4 regions of the Kitasatospora sp. NPDC086009 genome follow, and region 1 is predicted to be linked to each of the others. Evidence: riboswitches for the same ligand, from Rfam matches in the RefSeq annotation. Region 1 holds a riboswitch; each other region holds the start of a gene.
What was found. A riboswitch is a leader RNA that binds a small molecule or an ion and turns the genes downstream of it on or off. The one in region 1 is predicted to bind cyclic di-AMP.
Positions count from the first base shown of each region.

Region 1 (4,557 bases):
GCACGGGGCGGTCGACCAGGCGGTAGGCGGTGGCGTCCCAGAAGGTCTCGCCGGTCACCAGATCGCGCTCGAAGGCGCCGTGCCCGGCGGACCGGACGGCGAGCGAGAGCATCGGGTGGGCCAGTGCGGCGGACCGCCCGTCCGTACCGGCCTCGCCGCCGGGCCCCGGGTGGGCCGTCCCGGCCGGGCGGGCCCCCGCCCGCGCGCTGTCGAGCAGATGGGCGAGCCGGTGGGCGCAGGCGTCGCCGAGCGTCTCCAGCACGTCCAGATCGCGGCGGGGGACGGTGCCCCGGTGGGCGAGGGCGAGGGCGAGCACGCCGATCGGCCGTTCGTCGACGATCATCGGCAGGGCGATCAGCGCGACCATTCCGGTGCCCATACCGGCATTGCGGTTGGGATAGTCGACGCTGGTGCGCTCCGGGCTGAGCAGGTACGGGCGGCGCAGTCGCAGGGCCATCGCGGCGGGCAGCTCGCTCGCCGGATCGATGACGCCGTAGCGCTCGTGGACCCAGTCGGGCAGGCCGTGCGAGGCGGTGAGCCGGAGCATTCCGGCGCTGTCCAGCAGGTAGAGCGCGGAGCCCTCACCGGTGATCCAGCCCGGGCCCTCGGCGAGCACGGTCCCGAGGAGTTCGGCGGCGGTGGTGCAGCCGAGCAGTAACCGGACACAGCGCATCGCGCTGCGCGCGGTGGGGCTGCTGCGCGGGGCCCGGCTCTCGTCCTCGGAGGGGGGAAGCCACGGTGAGGTCAGGTCCATGGGATTTCCCGGCCTTTCCGTCGCCTTGTCGGGCACCCAATTCTTCATACCTCATTTCCGATGCCGGTGAAGGGTGACCCGGACGGCGCACCGGTGCCGGGGAGCGGACGCCGGTGGTGCCCTGCCCGGCCGCTCCGACCGGGTGGTCCGCCGTGGTCCGGCCGGCCCGCCGCGCGGGGTGCGCCGGGTGCGGCGCCCGGCCGGGGGAACTCACGGAGCCCGGGCGCGCGGTGGGGGCGGGGCTCAGGCCCCGGGCCAGTTCCGGAGGCCGCCGGTGAGGAGGGTGATCAGGCGGTCCTGGGTGTCGGAGAGGTTCTCGGCGAGCTGGAACCCGCCGCCGATCGACAGCGAGGCGAAGCCGTGGGCGACCGAGCGGACGGTCCGGGCGGCGTGGACGGCCTCGGAGCCCTCCAGCCCGTAGCCGCGGAGCACCGCGAGGATCACCCCGACCAGCCGGCCGCCCGCCCTGGTCAGGTCGTCGTCCGGCTGCGGGGCCTGCGGCAGCGCGGTGTACCGGTGCGGGTACTCGGTGGCGTAGCCGTGGTAGGCCCGCAGGACGGCGGCGACGGCGTCGTCCCCGCCGCGGCCGAGGGCGGCCTCGGCGAGCCGGTCGGCGAGTTCCTCGGTGACCCGGACGGCGATCAGCCGGCGCAGCTCGGCGAGTCCGCCGCTGACGTGCTTGTACAGCGAGGGGGTGGCCACCTGGGCCCGTCCGGCGACGGCGGCCAGGGTGAGGGCCTCGGGGCCCTGTTCGTCGATGAGGGCGAGGGCGTGGTCGACGACCTGCTCGGGGGTCAGTCCGACTCGGGGCATGGTGCGGTCTCCGTGGGCGAGGTAGCGGGCGGGCTCGGGCCGGCGCGGCGCGGAAGGGCGGGCTCAGGCCAGCTCGGCGAGGAAGGGCAGCAGGGCGTCGGCGGTGGCCTGCGGCCGGTCGGCCATCGGGTAGTGCCCGGAGCCCTCGACCATCACCTTGCGGCCGTTCAGCGCGGCGGCCTGCCGGTCGGCGACCAGCTCGGGGTCGGGGAAGTCGGGGTCCTTGGTGCCCATCAGGACCAGCGCCGGGCAGCTCACGGCGGCGGTCCAGCCGTTCGGCGCGGAGTCCCCGCGCACGTAGCCCCGGGTGGCCTGCTTGCGGCCCGGCGTGCGCATCGCGGCGACCAGTCCGTCCACGTAGGCGTCGAAGTCGGCCGGCTTGGGACCGGGGTACGCCATCTTGCGGTGGTAGAGGCCCCAGAACGCGGGCGAGTGCACCAGCAGGACGCCCATCACGCCGAACATCGCGCGCTGCAGCGCGTTCGGCGGCGGGTTCTCGACGAAGGCGTCCACCAGGACGATCCCGGCGACCCGCTCCGGCGCGTCCCCGGCCACCTTGACCACCGTCGCACCGGCGTAGGAGTTGCCGACCAGCGTGGCGCGGTCGATGCCGAGGTGGTCCAGCAGGGCGAGGACGTCGGTGGCGATCGCGGCCGGCGTGTAGTCGTCCCAGGCGATCGAGGACTCGCCGAAGCCGCGCAGGTCCAGGGTGATCACCCGGTGGCCCGCGGCCACCAGCAGCGGGCGCAGGTGCCGGTACGCGGCACGGCTGTCGAGCATCCCGGGGAGCAGGACGAGGGGGGCGCCGTCGCCCTGCTCGGTGTCGTCGAAGGCCAGCCGGCCGCCGGGGAGGTCGAGGTACTGGGTGCTGGGGGTGAAGGTGCCGGGCATGGGGGCCTCCTCGGTCCGCGGAGCTGTCGGCGTTGCACCGATAGCCATAAAGCTAAGGCTAATAGCCTTAGCCGTCAAGCCCTCGACCGGTCGGCCCCCGGGGGCGGCCCCGGTACCGCGGCTCAGACCCCCTCCACCTTGAACGGGTCGTGCTCGGCGAGCAGCTTCTCCAGCCGCGCCTGGTCCACCCGGGTGACGATCTCGTTGGTCTCCTGCCGGTCCCGGATCACCTTGGCCAGGGTGAAGGCGGAGGTGACGGTGTAGAGCAGGCCGACCGCGAGGAAGGCGCGGGTCCAGCCGCCGACCGGCAGATAGGCGATGCCGACGGCGAGGGCGCCGCCGGAGAGGGCGAAGGAGAGGACGGCCTGGAGGTGGTACGCGGCCGTGGTGCGTGACTGCATCGGTGCGTTCATGGCGCCAGGATGGCCGCGCCGGGAGTGCCGCACATGAGTAGGAGTACTCAAGTGGGGGGCCGTTCGTTGACGTCCCCTCACGTTCGGTGGTGTCAGTTGCCGTCGATCCGCCCAAATCGCCCATCAGGTCACGTACCGCCCGGGTAGTATCCGGCTGTCCCGAACGGACGGCTTGGAATCAGAGGCTCCTAGGATTAACGTTTGATAACGCAGCGCGGTTCGTAACGCCGTACCCAGACGGCACCGTGCGCCGTCGCCTAATCCCGCCGGCCGGCCTCCGGGCAGGCCAGGGAGCCGGGGAACCATGTTCCTTGGGGTGAATCGGCCGGGCCCAGGCCCAGCCGTAGGAGACCTTCCTGCTCCGAACCCGTCAGCTAACCCGGTAGGCGCGAAGGAAGGAAAGGAGCGCGCCTCCGTGGCGTCGTCGCACTCTCCGGCACACCTGCCCGGCTCCCCCGCCGGCACCCAGCTGCTCGACCACCCCTGGCCGCCCGCCCACCCGGGCGAGTTCGGCGGGTCCGGCGCCGAGACCGGGCCGCAGGCCCCCGACAGCAACCGGCACCGGATGCCCCGTCAGACCCGCGGCACCGCCCCGCTGCTCGGCGTCACCGCCGTGGCCGCCACCCTCGGGGCGACCGGCTTCGCCTCCGCCACCCCGGCCGCCGCCCCCGCCGTCGAGGTCCCGGACGAGACCCCGGTCGCGCTCGCCGCGGACCCGGGCCTCGCGCTCGCCGCCCGGATCCAGCAGCAGGCCGACAGCCAGCGCACCGCCGCCGAGGAGGGCGCCCGGCTGCAGGCCGCCAAGGAGGCCGAGGTCAAGCGCGCGGCCCAGCAGCAGGAGGCCAAGCAGGCCGCCGAGGAGGCCGAGAAGGCCAAGCTCGCCGCCATCGAGCTGCCGGTGCGCGACTACCACCTCTCGGCCCACTACGGCCAGAGCGCCTCCTACTGGGCCCACCTGCACACCGGCCTGGACTTCGCCGCCGACACCGGCACCCCGGTCTACGCGGTCGGCCAGGGCACCATCACCTCGGCCGGCTGGGCCGGGTCGTACGGCTACCGGATCGTCGAGACGCTGCCCGACGGCACCGAGATCTGGTACTGCCACCTCTCCTCGATCATCAAGGGCTCCGGCAAGGTCGTCCCCGGCCAGCAGCTCGGCAAGGTGGGGGCCACCGGCAACGTCACCGGCCCGCACCTGCACCTGGAGGTGCGCCCCGGCGGCGGTGCCCCGGTCGACCCGGAGAGCTGGTTCGAGCAGCGCGGCGTGACCCCCTGACCGGCGTCACCTTCTGACAGCCCGCCGCGGTGCCCCGGTCGTCGTCACGACGGCCGGGGCACCGTCGCGTCTCAGGCCCCGGCGGCCGCGTCGGCCCCGTCCGGCCGGTCGGCGGACCCGTGCACGTGCACGTGCCCGTCCCCGGGCGCGTAGCCGTCCTCGTCCCCGTACTCGTGCCCGTACTCGTCCCCGTACTCCCCGGCCTCCTCCGCCTCGCCGGGTGCCCCGGGCAGCTGCGCCAGGTACGCGTCGATCTCCTCCTGGCCCGGCTCCGGGGCCAGCTCCGGGAACTCCTCCACCAGCAGCCGCGGCAGCCCCGGCACCGTCCACTCGCCGAAGAGGTCCAGCGCGGCCTCGACGGCGGCCTCCTCGAACGCCCCGAAGTCCCCGGCCAGCTCGTCGGGCATCGG
Region 1 covers NZ_JBITSA010000001.1:1,240,335-1,244,891, forward strand. Annotated here, with positions in the region: gene ACIF6L_RS05555 (SpoIIE family protein phosphatase) at 1-754, opposite strand, end outside; gene ACIF6L_RS05560 (TetR/AcrR family transcriptional regulator) at 998-1,567, opposite strand; gene ACIF6L_RS05565 (alpha/beta fold hydrolase) at 1,631-2,458, opposite strand; gene ACIF6L_RS05570 (YiaA/YiaB family inner membrane protein) at 2,581-2,871, opposite strand; cyclic di-AMP (ydaO/yuaA leader) riboswitch at 3,116-3,274, shown strand; gene ACIF6L_RS05575 (M23 family metallopeptidase) at 3,287-4,147, shown strand; gene ACIF6L_RS05580 (hypothetical protein) at 4,219-4,557, opposite strand, start outside.

Region 2 (4,557 bases), on a different contig from region 1:
CTCGTGCCAGCCCGCTCTCCCGCGGTCCCGGCACCGCCCGGCCGCCATACCCGCTGGTCGGCGGGTCCACGGGGGCCCGGCGGGCCGCTAGGGTTGTTGATCGCGCCTCGGTGCTGGCTTCCGTGGTGGACGGGGGAACCGGGGCGGCCGTTCCGGTTGTCCTGACAGTTGTCCTGACAACGGGGACGGGGGAGTTCGAGGCGTGGGAGCAAGTAGGACATGGGTCTGACGAGCCACAAGGTGCTGGCGCTGACCGTATTGATCGCCGTCGTGATGATGGCCGGCACGGTCTGGCTGTGGCCGAGACTGTCGAAGACGACCTGGCAGGCGGTGCTCGGCCGGATCGGCGCGCTGCTCGCCACCCAGCTCACCGTGCTCGCCGCGCTGGGCCTGGTGGCCAACAACTACTTCGCCTTCTACAGCAGCTGGGACGATCTGCTCGGCACCGGCGACAACGGCCCGGTCGTCATCCAGAACAAGGCGGACGCCTCCGGGCGCCTCCAGGTGGAGACCATCGGGCACGCGTCGGTTCAGGGCGGCGGGGCGCTCGGTCGCGACCCCAAGCAGTCCGGCGAGATCCGCGAGGTCCGGATCGACGGCGCCGGCACCCGGCTCTCCACCGACGGGTACGTCTACCTGCCGCCGCAGTACTTCCAGCCGGAGTACGCGCAGAAGCAGTTCCCGGCGGTGATCGTGAGCACCGGCTTCCCCGGGATCGCCAAGAACCTGGTGACCCGGCTGAACTACCCGGGCGCGGCGCTCAAGCTGCTCCAGGAGGGTCGGATGCAGCCGACCGTGATGGTGCTGATGCGCCCCTCGCCCGCCCTCCCGCAGGACACCGAGTGCGAGGACATCCCGGGCGGCGCGCAGTCGGAGACGTACTTCACCAAGGACGTCCCGGCCGCGATCCAGGCGACCTACCGGGTCTCCTCGGATCCGCAGGCCTGGGGCTTCATGGGCAACTCGACCGGCGGCTACTGCGCCCTCAAGCTCGCCATGCGGCACCCGGAGGTCTTCCCGACCGCCGTCTCGCTCTCCGGCTACTACCAGGCCGCCGACGACCCGACCACCGGCGACCTCTTCCGGGGCAGCCAGCAGCGTCGCAACGAGGCGGACCTGATGTGGCGGCTGAAGAACCTGCCGCAGCCCGGGGTGTCCGTCCTGCTGGCCGGGACCAGGGAGGGCGACGGCGACTACCGCCGGGACACCGAGGCCTTCGTGGCCGCCGCGCACGCGCCCATGAAGGTCTCCTACAGCATGATGAAGACCGGCGGCCACAACTTCGAGACCTGGAGCAGGCTGCTGCCGTCCTCGCTGGAGTGGCTCTCCCAGCACCTCAAGGTGCCGAGCCACACGGTCTGACCACCGCCGGGCCCGCCCGCCCGGCCAGAACGCCCGGATACCAGCGCGCCCGGTCACCAGGACGCCAGGACACTGGCGCCCCGGACCGGTCTCAGGCCACCGGCTCCAGCGTCCCGGTGTGCAGCTCGCCGACCCGGCCGCCCTCGCCCTCGTACGTCCAGAACGCGCGCACCGTCAGCCTGCCGAGGTCCATCACGTGGCTGACGGTGATGCCGCTCTGCTCGGTCCAGCTGACGAAGTACAGCTCCGGCCCGATCTCGGCGATGTGCAGCGCGACGTCCTCCCACTGGCCCGCCGACTCGCCGAGGCCCTCCCAGCGCAGCCGCTTGCCGTCGGGCGAGTAGGCGTTGCGGAAGGCCGCGCCGTTGTCGACCTGGAAGAGGTAGGTACGGCCGGCGAAGGCGGGCAGGGGCGCGGTCATGGCGGAGCGGGTCCTCGTCTCTCGTCTGTGCGGTACGGCTGGACTCCCAACCTATCCGACCGGCCGACCTTCGCGGCGGACATGCGGGCACCCGGCCCCGGAGCGGACACCGGGCCGGCGCCGCGCCCACCCCGGCGCCGCGCCCACCCCGGCCGGACCTCCGCCACCCGCTCGCCGGCCCGCCGCCGACCCCGTCGGCCGCCCCGCGCCCGCCCCACGCCCGCCCCCACGCTCGCCCCACGCCCCGCCCCGTCTCCAACTGATCAACTTCCCCGGTGACTTGATCCACTCCGGACGGCTCGCACTGTGAGCTGCGCGACAACACCCCCCGTCGGCTTGTCGACATTCGAGCGGCCTGCCTAGCCTGCACGAGTCCGTCTTCGCGGACCCCGCCGTCGGGACGCCGAGTCCTGTCCACCCGCCGGTCGGCAGTCGAGCACCGCAGCGGACGGGAGCGGGGGACCCAGGTCAGTGCCCGGCCCACGCGCTCGCGCGTGCGGACCGAGGCTAGGGGTGAAGCCGCTCCCACAGGCGGCCGGGCAACCTCAGCCCGAACCCGACAGCTCACCTCGCAGGCGTCTACAGAGGACTCCGCCATGCAGAAGCCTGCCCGGCGCGCGACCCCGCGCCACGCCCGCCCCTCCCACCGAGGCCGCAAGGCCGCCTTCGCCGCCACCGGAGCGCTCGCCATCAGCGGCGCCGGCCTGCTCGGCGTCCCGGCGCTCACCGGCGCCCAGGCGGCCACCGCGCCGACCGTCACCCAGGACAGGCTCGCCCCGGCCACCATGGTCGCGGGCAAGGCCACCACGGCCGCGCTGACCGTCCACTCCTCGTCCTGCTTCACGGCCAAGACCGTCGGCGTCGGCGTCCGCGACGCGGCCGGGCGCAACCTCGACTTCCCCGGCAACGTCTCCAACGCGCAGATCTGCCCCAGCGGCCTGTCGATCACCACCGGTGCCCGCACCCTGCCCGCCGGGACGTACACCCAGTTCGGCTTCTGGCAGGACCTCGGCGGTACCTGGCACAACCTGCCCTCGCGCCAGCTCGCGGTCTCCGACGCGACCGTCGCCCCCGCCCCGAGCCCGACCGCCACCCCCAAGCCCACCCCGACGCCGTCACCCACCGCGACCGCCACGCCGTCGCCCACCGCCCCGGCCCCCACCGCGCCGGCGACCGGCGCCCCGGTCGCCGGGAAGTCGCTGACCTGGTCGGACGAGTTCAACGGCCCGATCGCCTACGGCTCGCGCTGGACGGGTGACAAGAGCAGCGCCTACCACTACGGCAACCACAACCCGGACGACAACAAGCTCGACTGGCTGAACAAGAACAACGTCTCGGTGGCCGGCGGCGTCGCCACGTTCACCGCCAAGCCGGGCGCCAACACGCTGGAGAACGGCAAGAAGTCCTGGGACACCGGGCTGCTCACCACCGAGTACTCCAGCGAGGGTTTCCAGGTGAAGACCGGCGACTACGCCGAGACCCGGGTCAAGCTCCCGGCCGGCACGGGCGCCTGGCCGGCCCTGTGGACCTGGAAGAACGGCAACGGGGAGATCGACTCCTTCGAGTACCACCCCGACAACCCGAACCTGCTGGAGCTGACCAACCACGTCAACCCGGGCCACCTGTACTACACCGACGCCAAGGCGATCGCGAAGGACGGCTGGGTCACCATCGGCACCCACTACGGCGCCACCTCGGTCGACTGGTACGTCAACGGTACGAAGGTGTTCTCGGACGGCAAGGGCGTCGGCGCCAACTGGTCCGCGTACCTGATCCTCAACCTGTCCCTGAGTGCAGGGCAGTACCACGCCGCGCCGCAGGGCACGGCCCCGATCACCTTCGCCGCGGACTACGTCCGGGTCTACCGCTAGGAAGCCACGCGCGGGGGCCGCCTGGACGGGATCCGGGCGACCCCCACGCGGCTCCGGTGGCCCCGCTCAGCCGCGGGTGCTCTCCACGACGTGGACCGTGAACGGCTGGCGGTTGTTCGCCTCGTTCCGGTCGTCGTCGCTGCGCACCGCCACGTAGCCGCCGTCCAGATCGCCGAGGGGGACGGTGGAGGCCACCCGGAGCGGGATCAGTGCGGTCGCGGTCCGGTACCGCTTCAGCCCGGCCGGGAAGGTGCAGCGCACCCGGTGGCCGTTCTGGAACTCGTAGCAGTTGTCCGGGAAGAACGGGGCCTCGGCCGTCACGCCCTCCGGCAGGGTGATCACCACGGTGAACGCGGAGGCGGTCCGGTCCGGCCCGTCGTTGGCGATGAAGGCGTGCAGCGTCGTGGTACCGCCGGGCGCGACGGGGTCCGGGTCCAGCCGGATCACCTCCAGGTCGGAGTCGGACGGCTTCGCCGCCGCGACCGCCGGTTCGGCGCTCGGTGCGGGCTCGTCGGTCGGACACGCCAGGGCGGTCCCGCCGACCATCGCCACCAGGGCGCATCCCACCGTCAGTGACCTGCCCAGAATTCCCCGTACGGACGTACTACGCGACATCGCGCTCACCCTGCCCTTGTCTTCCGGCGCCCCGCACCGTCGCGGGGCGCGCACGGACTCAGCGTGAGCGATCGGTACTCCCAGGCAGGTCCGACCCGCCCTCGGGCCGCCCGAACGGGCGAACTCCGGGCGAGCCGCGCCGGTGTCCCTTGCGGGGCGGTGGTGATGACGCCGCGTCAGGGGGCGAGGACCTGCCCCAGCCGGGCCGCGATCTGGTGCATCACGGGGACGAGCGAGGCCGCGCCGGCCTGCTCCTCCAGCGCCCGGATCCGGGCCTCCGGGCCGGAG
Region 2 covers NZ_JBITSA010000003.1:240,247-244,803, reverse strand. Annotated here, with positions in the region: gene ACIF6L_RS10260 (alpha/beta hydrolase) at 220-1,362, shown strand; gene ACIF6L_RS10255 (MoaF-related domain-containing protein) at 1,454-1,783, opposite strand; cyclic di-AMP (ydaO/yuaA leader) riboswitch at 2,252-2,375, shown strand; gene ACIF6L_RS10250 (hypothetical protein) at 2,380-3,654, shown strand; gene ACIF6L_RS10245 (hypothetical protein) at 3,721-4,221, opposite strand; gene ACIF6L_RS10240 (IclR family transcriptional regulator) at 4,446-4,557, opposite strand, start outside.
Region 2: another riboswitch for cyclic di-AMP. It lies ahead of ACIF6L_RS10250 (hypothetical protein); the one in region 1 lies ahead of ACIF6L_RS05575 (M23 family metallopeptidase).

Region 3 (4,557 bases), on a different contig from region 1:
AACTGCCTGGTCGGGTAGGCCAGGATCGCGACCAGGGAGCAGAGCACCAGGACGAGGACGGTCGCCCGGCTCGTGAAGCGAGGCCGGGCGGCAAAGCCCGGGATCCTCCAGCCTGCCATCTCCCGTGTCCCCTCCTGATCGCGACGGTGCCCCGCCGTCCACCCTACGGGGTGAACGGCGGGGCACCGGTCAGGCTTGCGCTACTGGGCGCGCTCGGCCCTCGTGACGGGCCCGGGCCGACGACTGCTCGGCCGCGCGGTCACTACTCGGCGGAGCGGAAGCGCGGGAACGCGCCGCGGCCGGCGTACTCGGCCGCGTCGTCGAGGATCTCCTCGATGCGCAGCAGCTGGTTGTACTTGGCGACGCGCTCGGAGCGGGCCGGGGCGCCGGTCTTGATCTGGCCGCAGTTGGTGGCGACGGCGAGGTCGGCGATGGTGACGTCCTCGGTCTCACCGGAGCGGTGCGACATCATGCAGCGGTAGCCGTTGCGCTGGGCCAGCTCGACGGCGTCCAGGGTCTCGGTCAGCGAGCCGATCTGGTTCACCTTGACCAGCAGCGCGTTGGCGGTGCCGGTCTCGATGCCCTTGGCCAGGCGGGCCGGGTTGGTGACGAACAGGTCGTCGCCGACCAGCTGGACCTTGTCACCCAGCTTGACGGTCATGGCCTTCCAGCCGTCCCAGTCCGACTCGTCCAGCGGGTCCTCGATGGAGACCAGCGGGTACGCGGCGACGAGCTCGGCGTAGTACTCGATGAGCTCGGCGGCGGAGAGCGCCTTGCCCTCGAACTGGTAGGCACCGTCCTGGTAGAACTCGGAGGCGGCGACGTCCAGGGCGAGCGCGATGTCCCGGCCGGGCACGTAACCGGCCTTCTGGATGGCCTCGGTGATGAGGTCCAGGGCCTCGCGGTTGCTGTCCAGGTTCGGCGCGAAGCCGCCCTCGTCGCCGAGGCCGGTGGACAGGCCGCGCTCCTTCAGCACGCCCTTGAGGGTGTGGTAGACCTCGACGCCCCAGCGGACGGCCTCGGAGAAGGACTCCGCGCCGATCGGAGCGATCATGAACTCCTGGATGTCGACGTTGGAGTCCGCGTGCGAGCCACCGTTGAGGATGTTCATCATCGGGACGGGCAGGACGTGGGCGTTCGGGCCGCCCAGGTAGCGGAACAGCGGCAGGTCGCTGGCCTCGGAGGCGGCGTGCGCCACGGCGAGCGAGACGCCCAGGATCGCGTTGGCGCCGAGCGAGGACTTGTCCGGCGTGGCGTCCAGGTCGAGCATGGCCTGGTCGATCAGGCGCTGCTCGGTGGCGTCGTAGCCGACCAGCTCGGGGCCGATCTGCTCGATGACGGCCAGGACGGCCTTCTCCACGCCCTTGCCGAAGTAGCGGTTCTTGTCACCGTCGCGAAGCTCCAGCGCCTCGAAGGCACCGGTGGAGGCACCCGACGGGACAGCGGCACGGCCGGTGCTGCCGTCGTCGAGGCCGACCTCGACCTCGACCGTGGGGTTGCCACGCGAGTCGAGAATCTCACGGGCTACGACGACATCGATGGACGGCACGAGGCATCTCCTAGCGGAAGCAGGTTCGGCTGACGATGGGTGCTGTCGGCCGGATGGTTGCGGAGTCGTTACGACCAGAGCCTAACCGCACGGGCTCCCGGGACCACGTCGGCCTCGGTCCCGTCTCAGCGTGTGGCCGGGCTACCCACCGGTAGTTCACCTGGTTGTCCCACGAAATGCGGCCGGATGCGGACGAAGGGGGCCGAACCGGCCCCCTTCGTGGCGTCACCGCAAGGGGAGTCACCACACGGGCGGTCAGCCGAGGTCGAGCTGCTGGCCCGGGAGGATCAGGTTGGGGTCGGTGCCGACGGTGCCGCGGTTGCCGTCGTACAGCGTCTGCCAGCCGCCCTCGACGCCCTGGGCGGCGGCGATCGTCGACAGGGTGTCACCGGACTGGACGGTGTAGCCGTGCCCGGTGCGCTGCTGGGCGGCGGGAGCGGCCGCGGCCGGGGCGCCGTGGGCGGCGGCGGGGCGGCTGTCCTGGCCCGCGTACCCGCTCGTCTGCTGGGTGGCCTGCTGACCGGCGTACTGCTGGTAGACGCTCTGGTGGCTGGTCCAGTACCAGGCGCCGTCGCTCTGGTACCAGAAGACCTTCGCGTCGGCGTCCCAGCCCGGCTGGCCGGCGAAGCCCGGAGCCCGGCCGTCCTGCTGGGCGGGCTGCTGGGCGGCGGGCTTCGGGGCCTGCTGCTGGGCCGGCTTCTGGGCGGGCTTCTGCGCCGGCTTCTGCGCGGGCTTCGACTGGGCCGGCTTGGCGGCGGCCGTCGGCTCGGCGTCCGAGGAGGTGTCGACCGAGGCCGCCGCCCCGCCCTTGGCCAGGCCCGCCTTCTGGGAGCAGACCGGCCAGGCGCCCGGCCCCTGCGAGGCGAGGACCTTCTCGGCGACCGAGATCTGCTGCGCCCGGCTGGCCTGGTGGGCCTGCGGCGCGTACGAGGTGCCGCCGAACGCCTTCCAGGTGCTGGAGGTGAACTGGAGGCCGCCGTAGAAGCCGTTGCCGGTGTTGATGCCCCAGTTGCCGCCGCTCTCGCACTGGGCGACCGCGTCCCAGGTCGAGGCCGGGGCGGCCGAGGCGCCGGTGGCGGTGAGGAGCGGCAGGGCGAGTCCGACGCCGGCCACGCCGGCAACGGCGATGGCCTTCTCGGTCTGGGTGCGACGACGGTGACGGCCGGTTCCGACGAAGAGCATGGGGAAGTCCTCTCCGCACGCCTGCGAGGTGAGCTGTCGGGTTCGGACCGGGAGGTGGCCCGGCCGCACGACGCGGACGCCTTCTGCCCGCGTGGGCGGCTTCACCCCAAGCCGTGGGGGACGGCAACAAACCTGGTTCCCCCGCCCCTGCCCAAGGGTTCTGGTCGGTTTCCCGTAACGCGGCGGGCAGGATTCGGCGTTCCGCGCACGAGGTCCGCAGCTGCGAACTCCAGGGAGGGTAGACAGATCCTCACATCAATAACAAGCTCATATCGCAGGTATCACACATAAATTACGGCGCGTGGCCGATCGCCTACCAACGACAGAGCTATGTCCGGTTTGATGCTGATTCATACCCGCTGCCAGGGCGTGTCGGCGACATCCCGTCAGCGTGTCGAGGTCTCGGCGCGACGAGATCGAGACACCACCGTGGGCGCCGGACGGATTTGCTCAGAGCCCGTCCACCGGTGCAGCGGAGGGCTTCTCGGGGGTGAATTCCACCGGGAGATCGCGCAGTCCACGCATGATCAGGCCACCGCGCCAGCGGAGCTCCTCCGGGCTGGCGGCGAGTCGCAGATCGGGCAACCGGGTGAGCAGGGTGGTGAGCGCCGCGCGCCCCTCCAACCGGGCCAGCGGCGCACCGATGCAGTAGTGGATGCCGTGCCCGAAGCCGAGGTGCGGGTTGTCCGTCCGGGCCAGGTCGAGGGTGTTCTCGTCGGCGAACCGCGCCGGGTCCCGGTCCGCCGCCGCGAGCACCACCAGCACCGGATCGCCGACCGGGATGTCCACGCCGCCGATGGTCAGCGGGCTGGTCGCGAACCGCCAGGTGGCGAGCTCCACCGGCCCGTCGTAGCGCAGGAGTTCCTCGATACCGGTCTCCAGCAGCGCGGTCTCGCCGCGGGCGATCGAGTCCTGGAGCAGCGCCCGCTGCCCGGGGTTGCGCAGCAGGGCGTAGGTGCCGTTGCCGATCAGGTTCACGGTCGTCTCGAACCCGGCGAAGAGGAGGATGAAGGCCATCGCCGCGGCCTCGTTCTCGGTCAGGTGCTCACCGTGGTCGCTGGCCCGGATCAGCCCCGAGATGAGGTCGTCGCCGGGATCGGCCCGCTTGCGGTGGATCAGCTCCGCCAGGTAGGCGCGCATCCGCTTGACGGCGCGTCCCACCCCGCCGCGCTGCCCGCTGCCATGGCGGATCATCATGCCCGCCCAGTCCCGGAAGTCGTCCTGGTCCTCGGCCGGCACGCCGAGCAGGTCGCAGATCGCGTAGATCGGCAGCGGGAAGGCGAACTCGTGGATCAGGTCCGCCGAGCCGCGCTCCGCGAAGCCGTCGATCAGCCGGTCGGTGAGCTGCTGCACCCGGGGCTCGAACTCCGCCACCCGGCGCGGCGTGAACGCCTTCGAGACCAGCCGGCGCAGCCGGGTGTGGTCCGGCGGGTCGATGTTCAGCAGGTGGGTCATCAGATTGGCCTGGCGCTCGCCGGGGATGCCGACCCGGCCGCTGCGGTGGGCGTGCCCGCTGTGGTGGGCCAGGTTCTTCGAGAGCCGGCTGTCGGCGAGCGCCTGCCGGGCGTCCGCGTACCTGGTCACCAGCCAGGCCTCGACCCCGCTCGGCAGGGTGGTGCGGTGCACCGGTTCGTGCTCCCGCAGCCACGCGTACGCCGGGTACGGGTCGGCGGCGAACTCCCAGGTGAAGAGCGGCGGGCGGGCTGAATCGGGCTGAACTGGCATGTGTCGACCGTATCCGGTGGGGAACCCCGGCGTGGCAGGCGTGAGCCTGGTCACCTGAGGGGTAATCCCTGTTGCGGAGGGTCAGGACCTGCCTACGATCC
Region 3 covers NZ_JBITSA010000012.1:6,516-11,072, forward strand. Annotated here, with positions in the region: gene ACIF6L_RS25065 (septum formation initiator family protein) at 1-119, opposite strand, end outside; gene eno (phosphopyruvate hydratase) at 263-1,549, opposite strand; gene ACIF6L_RS25075 (transglycosylase family protein) at 1,805-2,731, opposite strand; cyclic di-AMP (ydaO/yuaA leader) riboswitch at 2,736-2,908, opposite strand; gene ACIF6L_RS25080 (cytochrome P450) at 3,182-4,456, opposite strand.
Region 3: another riboswitch for cyclic di-AMP. It lies ahead of ACIF6L_RS25075 (transglycosylase family protein); the one in region 1 lies ahead of ACIF6L_RS05575 (M23 family metallopeptidase).

Region 4 (4,557 bases), on a different contig from region 1:
GGGCCACCACCTCGTGCAGCGTCTCGTTCTGCCGCTCGGCGGCCTGGTCCAGGCTGCGGGCCTTGGAGAGGTAGCCCTCCGGGTCGGTGGAGAGCATCAGCTGGACGGTCTGCGCCATCCCGCCGCCCCGGTACTCGGCGCCGGCCACGGTGGCGAGGTCGCCGCGGAGCTCGTTGAGCTCGCCCTGGGCGACGGCGACCTGCTGCTGGAGCGTGCCGGTCTCGTGCTGGAGGCGCTGCTGGACGTCCAGTGCGGCGTTGTACTTCTCCGAGGCCTGCTCGGCCTCGTCGTACAGCTGTTCCACCTGCGCCTTGACGTCCTTGCGGTTCGACGGCCCGTCCGGCGTGCCCGGGGCGGCCTGGGCGGCACCCCCCGTGGCCACCCCCAGCGCGGTGGTGGCCGCGGCGGTCAGCACCAGCGCACGGGCGAACGCGCCCGGCAGGGGGGAACGGCGGTGCACGGCCATACGACGGTAACTCCGATCCTGCGACCCGGCCCCGCCGCCGCACCGGTGCGGGCGGCTGTCGAGCGGGAGTCCGGTGGCAGACGTTAGCGAGTCCGGGCGAGCGAGTCCAAACCCCTCCCAACCCGAATATTTGACCCGCAATCGGACATCAGCACGGTCCAGCACGAAAGCCGCAGGCCCGGCCTCCCACGAGGGGAGACCGGGCCTGCGGGAGCAGACGTCGGATCAGACGCGCACGATGGCCGAGATCGGCAGCATGCTGGCGGTCTCGTACCGGACGTTCGCGCCGGGCTTCGGCGCGTGGATGACCTGGCCGCCGCCGACGTAGAGCGCGACGTGGCTGCGGTCCGCACGGTAGATGATCAGGTCGCCGGGCTGGGCGTTGGCGATATTGGTGCCCACGTTGGTACCGGCGGTGGCCTGGGACTGCGAGGTGCGCGGCAGCGACACGTCCGCCTGGGCGTAGGCCCAGCTGGTCAGGCCGGAGCAGTCGAAGGAGCTCGGACCGGCCGCGCCGTAGACGTACGGGGCGCCCAGCTTGCTCTCCGCGGCGGCGATCGCGGCGGCGGCGCGCGAGCCGTTGGCGGCGGGCGCGGACGGCGCGGCGGCCGCGGCGGCGGGCTTGGCGGCCGGCGACGACGGGGCGGGCAGCTGGTCGCGGGTGTTGTCGCGGGAGGCGCGGTCGGCGTCCGCCTTGGCCTTGGCCTCGGCCTTGGCGGCGTCCGCCTTGGCCTTCGCCTCGGCGGCGGCCTTCTCCTCGGCCGCGCGCATCGCCTGGCGCTCCTGCTCGGACAGCGAGTTGTACAGGTCCTGGGCCTTGGCCAGCTTGCCCTGGACCTCCTCCTTGGAGGCCTTCAGCTGCTGGGTGGTGGCTTCGAGCTCGCCGAGCTTGCCCTGGGCCTCGTTGCGGTCCTGGTCGAGCCTGCGCTGCTGCTCCTGGAGGTCCTTCAGCGCACCGGACTGCGTGCTGCCGGCCTGGTTGATGGCGCCGGCCTGGCTGAGGAAGCTGTCCGGGCTGGACGAGAGCATCAGCTGCACGGTCGGCGATATGCCGCCGTTGCGGTACTGCTCGCCGGCGATCTCGGCGAGACCGCCCTGGGCCTCGGTCACCGCGGCCTGCTGACGGGCCACCTTGTCCTGCAGCTCACCGACCTGCTTCTGCAGCTCCTGCTGCTTGGCCTGGGCACCGTTGAGCTTCTCGGTGGCCTGCTCGGCCTGCTCGTTGAGCTGGTCGATCTGCTCCTTGACCTGATCCTTGGTCGGCGTCGGGTCGGCGTGGGCGCCGGACTGCGCGGAGAGCGCGACCGCCGCGGCGGCGACACCGGTCAGAATCGAGACCCGGGCGCGGCCGGCGGGCTTGGGACGACGATGGGACGCCACGAAGGCGGACTCCTTCTTCCTACGTCCGCCTACCGGGTGAGCTGACGGGTTCGGGCCGGAAGCGTGCCCTACGACGCCTCACCGACCGCACGACGGTCGACCTGGCGCCGATTCACCCCGGAGGAACATGGTTCCCCGGCTCCGTTCCACAGCGCCCCCGACTACTGGACTCCCCGACGGGCAGATGCTCTGCCCCGCTGCTTCACGAACTCGGCGGTAAACCTCCGCCGCCACCCCTGCTGGGTGATCGACTGTGCGGTGGTTCGAGGCACGACCCTAGTAACAGAACCGTGATCCGTTCAAATCCTTGTCAGAAAAATGCCGGAAGAATATCCAAGTTCATTTGTGAATATGACCGGGTGTGATCACGCGCCCACATGGAGCTGATCGTTTGTCATGATGCGGCCGCAGACACCGACGCCACCCCCGGTTCCGGGGGTGGCGCGGATCACAGGGCCGGATCCCGGCCCGTGGGCATGTCGGTCCGTCAGACCCGGCGGATCGCGTTGATCGGCATCGCGTCGGCCTTCATCACCTTCACCACGTCACCGGTGTGCGGCGCGTGGACCACCATCCCGTTGCCGATGTACATCCCGACGTGGCTGCGGTCCGGGCGGTAGATGATGAGGTCGCCCGGCTGGGCGTCGGCCAGCGAGGCCACCTTCGAGCCGTAGTTGGCCTGCGCCTGCGAGGTGCGCGGCAGCGAGACGCCGGCCTTCGCGTACGACCAGACCATCAGACCGGAGCAGTCGAAGGAGTTCGGGCCGACCGCGCTCCAGACGTACGGCGAACCCTGCTTGCTCATCGCGTTGGCGACGGCCTGCCCGGCGAAGCCGCTGCCCTGCGGGAGGCTGCTCAGGTCGGTGCGCTCGCTGCCGCGCGAGGCCCGGTCGGCCTGCTGCTGGGCGGCCTTCAGCGCGGCCCGGTCGGCGGCGCTGAGCGAGTTCAGCAGGTCCTGGGCTTCCTTGAGCTTCTTGTTGACCTCGGCCTTGGACTGGTTCAGGTCCTTGGTCGTGCTGTCCAGCGAGGCGAGGACGGCGGCCGCCTCGGCCTTCTGCTGGTCCAGCCGGCGCTGCTGGTCCTGCAGGCCCTTGAGCGCCTCGGTCTGGCTGGAGCTGGCCTGCTGGACGCTGGCGGCCTTGTCCAGGTAGCCGGACGGGTCGGAGGCGAGCATCAGCTGGACGGACGGGTCGATGCCGCCGGTCCGGTACTGCTCGGCCGCGACCTCGGCCAGCCCGCCCTGAAGCTGGGTCATCTGGTCCTGGCCGCGAGCCACCTGGTCCTGGAGCTGGTCCGCCTGCTTGCGCAGCTGGTCCGCCCGCTCCTTGGCACCGTTGAACTTCTCGGTGGCCTGCTCGGCCTCCTCCTGCAGCTGGTCGACCTGCGCCTTCACGTCCTCCTTCTTGGGGGACGGGCTGGGCGCGGCGTGGGCGCTGACCTGGGCCGAGAGGGCGACCGCGGTCGCAGCGGCAGCGGTCAGCACGGTGACCCGTGCACGGCTCGACTGCTTGGGACGGCGGTGGGTGGCCAAGTGACCGGCTCCTTCTTCCAACGGACTCACCCGAACGAGTGAGAATCCGGAAAATAGGTTTGACGCCAGACCCTAGTGAAGATCCACGCTTTGCGCCACTCCCCCGATGGCGTGAACTCCCGCCCCCCGCCATGACTTCACGGGATCCACACATCCCCGCAAACCGGGCGCTGACCAGGCGTCATCCCCTGCCGGCCGACCCCCGGCCGAGGTCAGGGCCGGGCCAGTCGGTTCAGCAGCAGCACCGAGGCTACAGGGCGCGCGCCCGCCTTCCGCACGCCCTCCGCGACCTCCCGGTCGGTGGAGACCACCACCACCGGCCGGCCCTGCGGCTCGGCCCGCACCAGGCGGCGGATCAGTTCGTCGGCGGTCTCCCCGGTCCGGCTGAACCGCACCCGGACCCCGCGCGGCGGCGCCAGGATCACCGGCACGTCGAGGTCCTGGCCGTCGAACACGCAGGTCACCTCCGCCTGCGTGCGCTGGGCCAGCATCGCCAGCCCGCCCAGCAGCCGGATCCGCTGCTGCTCCAGCGGGAGCGCCGGGTAGCCGGTCTTGGTCACGTTGTAGCCGTCCACCACCAGGTGGACCTGCGGGATCGCCAGCAGCTGGTCCAGCAGCGCCGGGTCGTCCTCGGCCAGCCCGCGCCGCGCCACGTCGTGCGGCGAGGCCGAACCCGGCACCACCGCCTCGACCAGATCGGCCGGGCGGATCTGGGAGACCGGCAGGGCCAGCTCCCGCTGGAGCCCCTGCGCCGACTGCAGCACGGTGTCCAGCAGCAGCCGCAGCCGCATGTCCTCGACGCTGCGCCCCTCGCGGGCCGAACGGCGGCCCTGCTCGGCGGCGTTCTCCAGCTCGGAGATCCGGTGCCGCAGCCGCCGCGCCTCGCTCTCGGCGGCGCCGCGCTCGACGCCCGTCTGCGCCTTCAGGGCCTCCAGCTCCCCGGTGACCCGGCGCGTCTCGGCCTGGGCCCGCCGGGTGTCGCTCTCCAGCGAACGCACCTTCTTGCGCAGCGACTCCACCTCCTTGCGGACGTCCTCCGACTCGGCCCGCTGCCGGTCCAGGTCCGCCCGGGCAGCGGCGCGCACCTCGGCCAGCTCTGCCTGCAGCTTCTCGGCCAGCCGGGCCGCCTCGGCCGCCGCGCCCTCGGCGCCGGCCCGCTCGGCCTCCTCACCGGCCTCGA
Region 4 covers NZ_JBITSA010000002.1:479,055-483,611, reverse strand. Annotated here, with positions in the region: gene ACIF6L_RS07825 (NlpC/P60 family protein) at 1-466, opposite strand, end outside; gene ACIF6L_RS07820 (NlpC/P60 family protein) at 692-1,846, opposite strand; cyclic di-AMP (ydaO/yuaA leader) riboswitch at 1,857-2,010, opposite strand; gene ACIF6L_RS07815 (NlpC/P60 family protein) at 2,334-3,377, opposite strand; gene ACIF6L_RS07810 (NYN domain-containing protein) at 3,590-4,557, opposite strand, start outside.
Region 4: another riboswitch for cyclic di-AMP. It lies ahead of ACIF6L_RS07820 (NlpC/P60 family protein); the one in region 1 lies ahead of ACIF6L_RS05575 (M23 family metallopeptidase).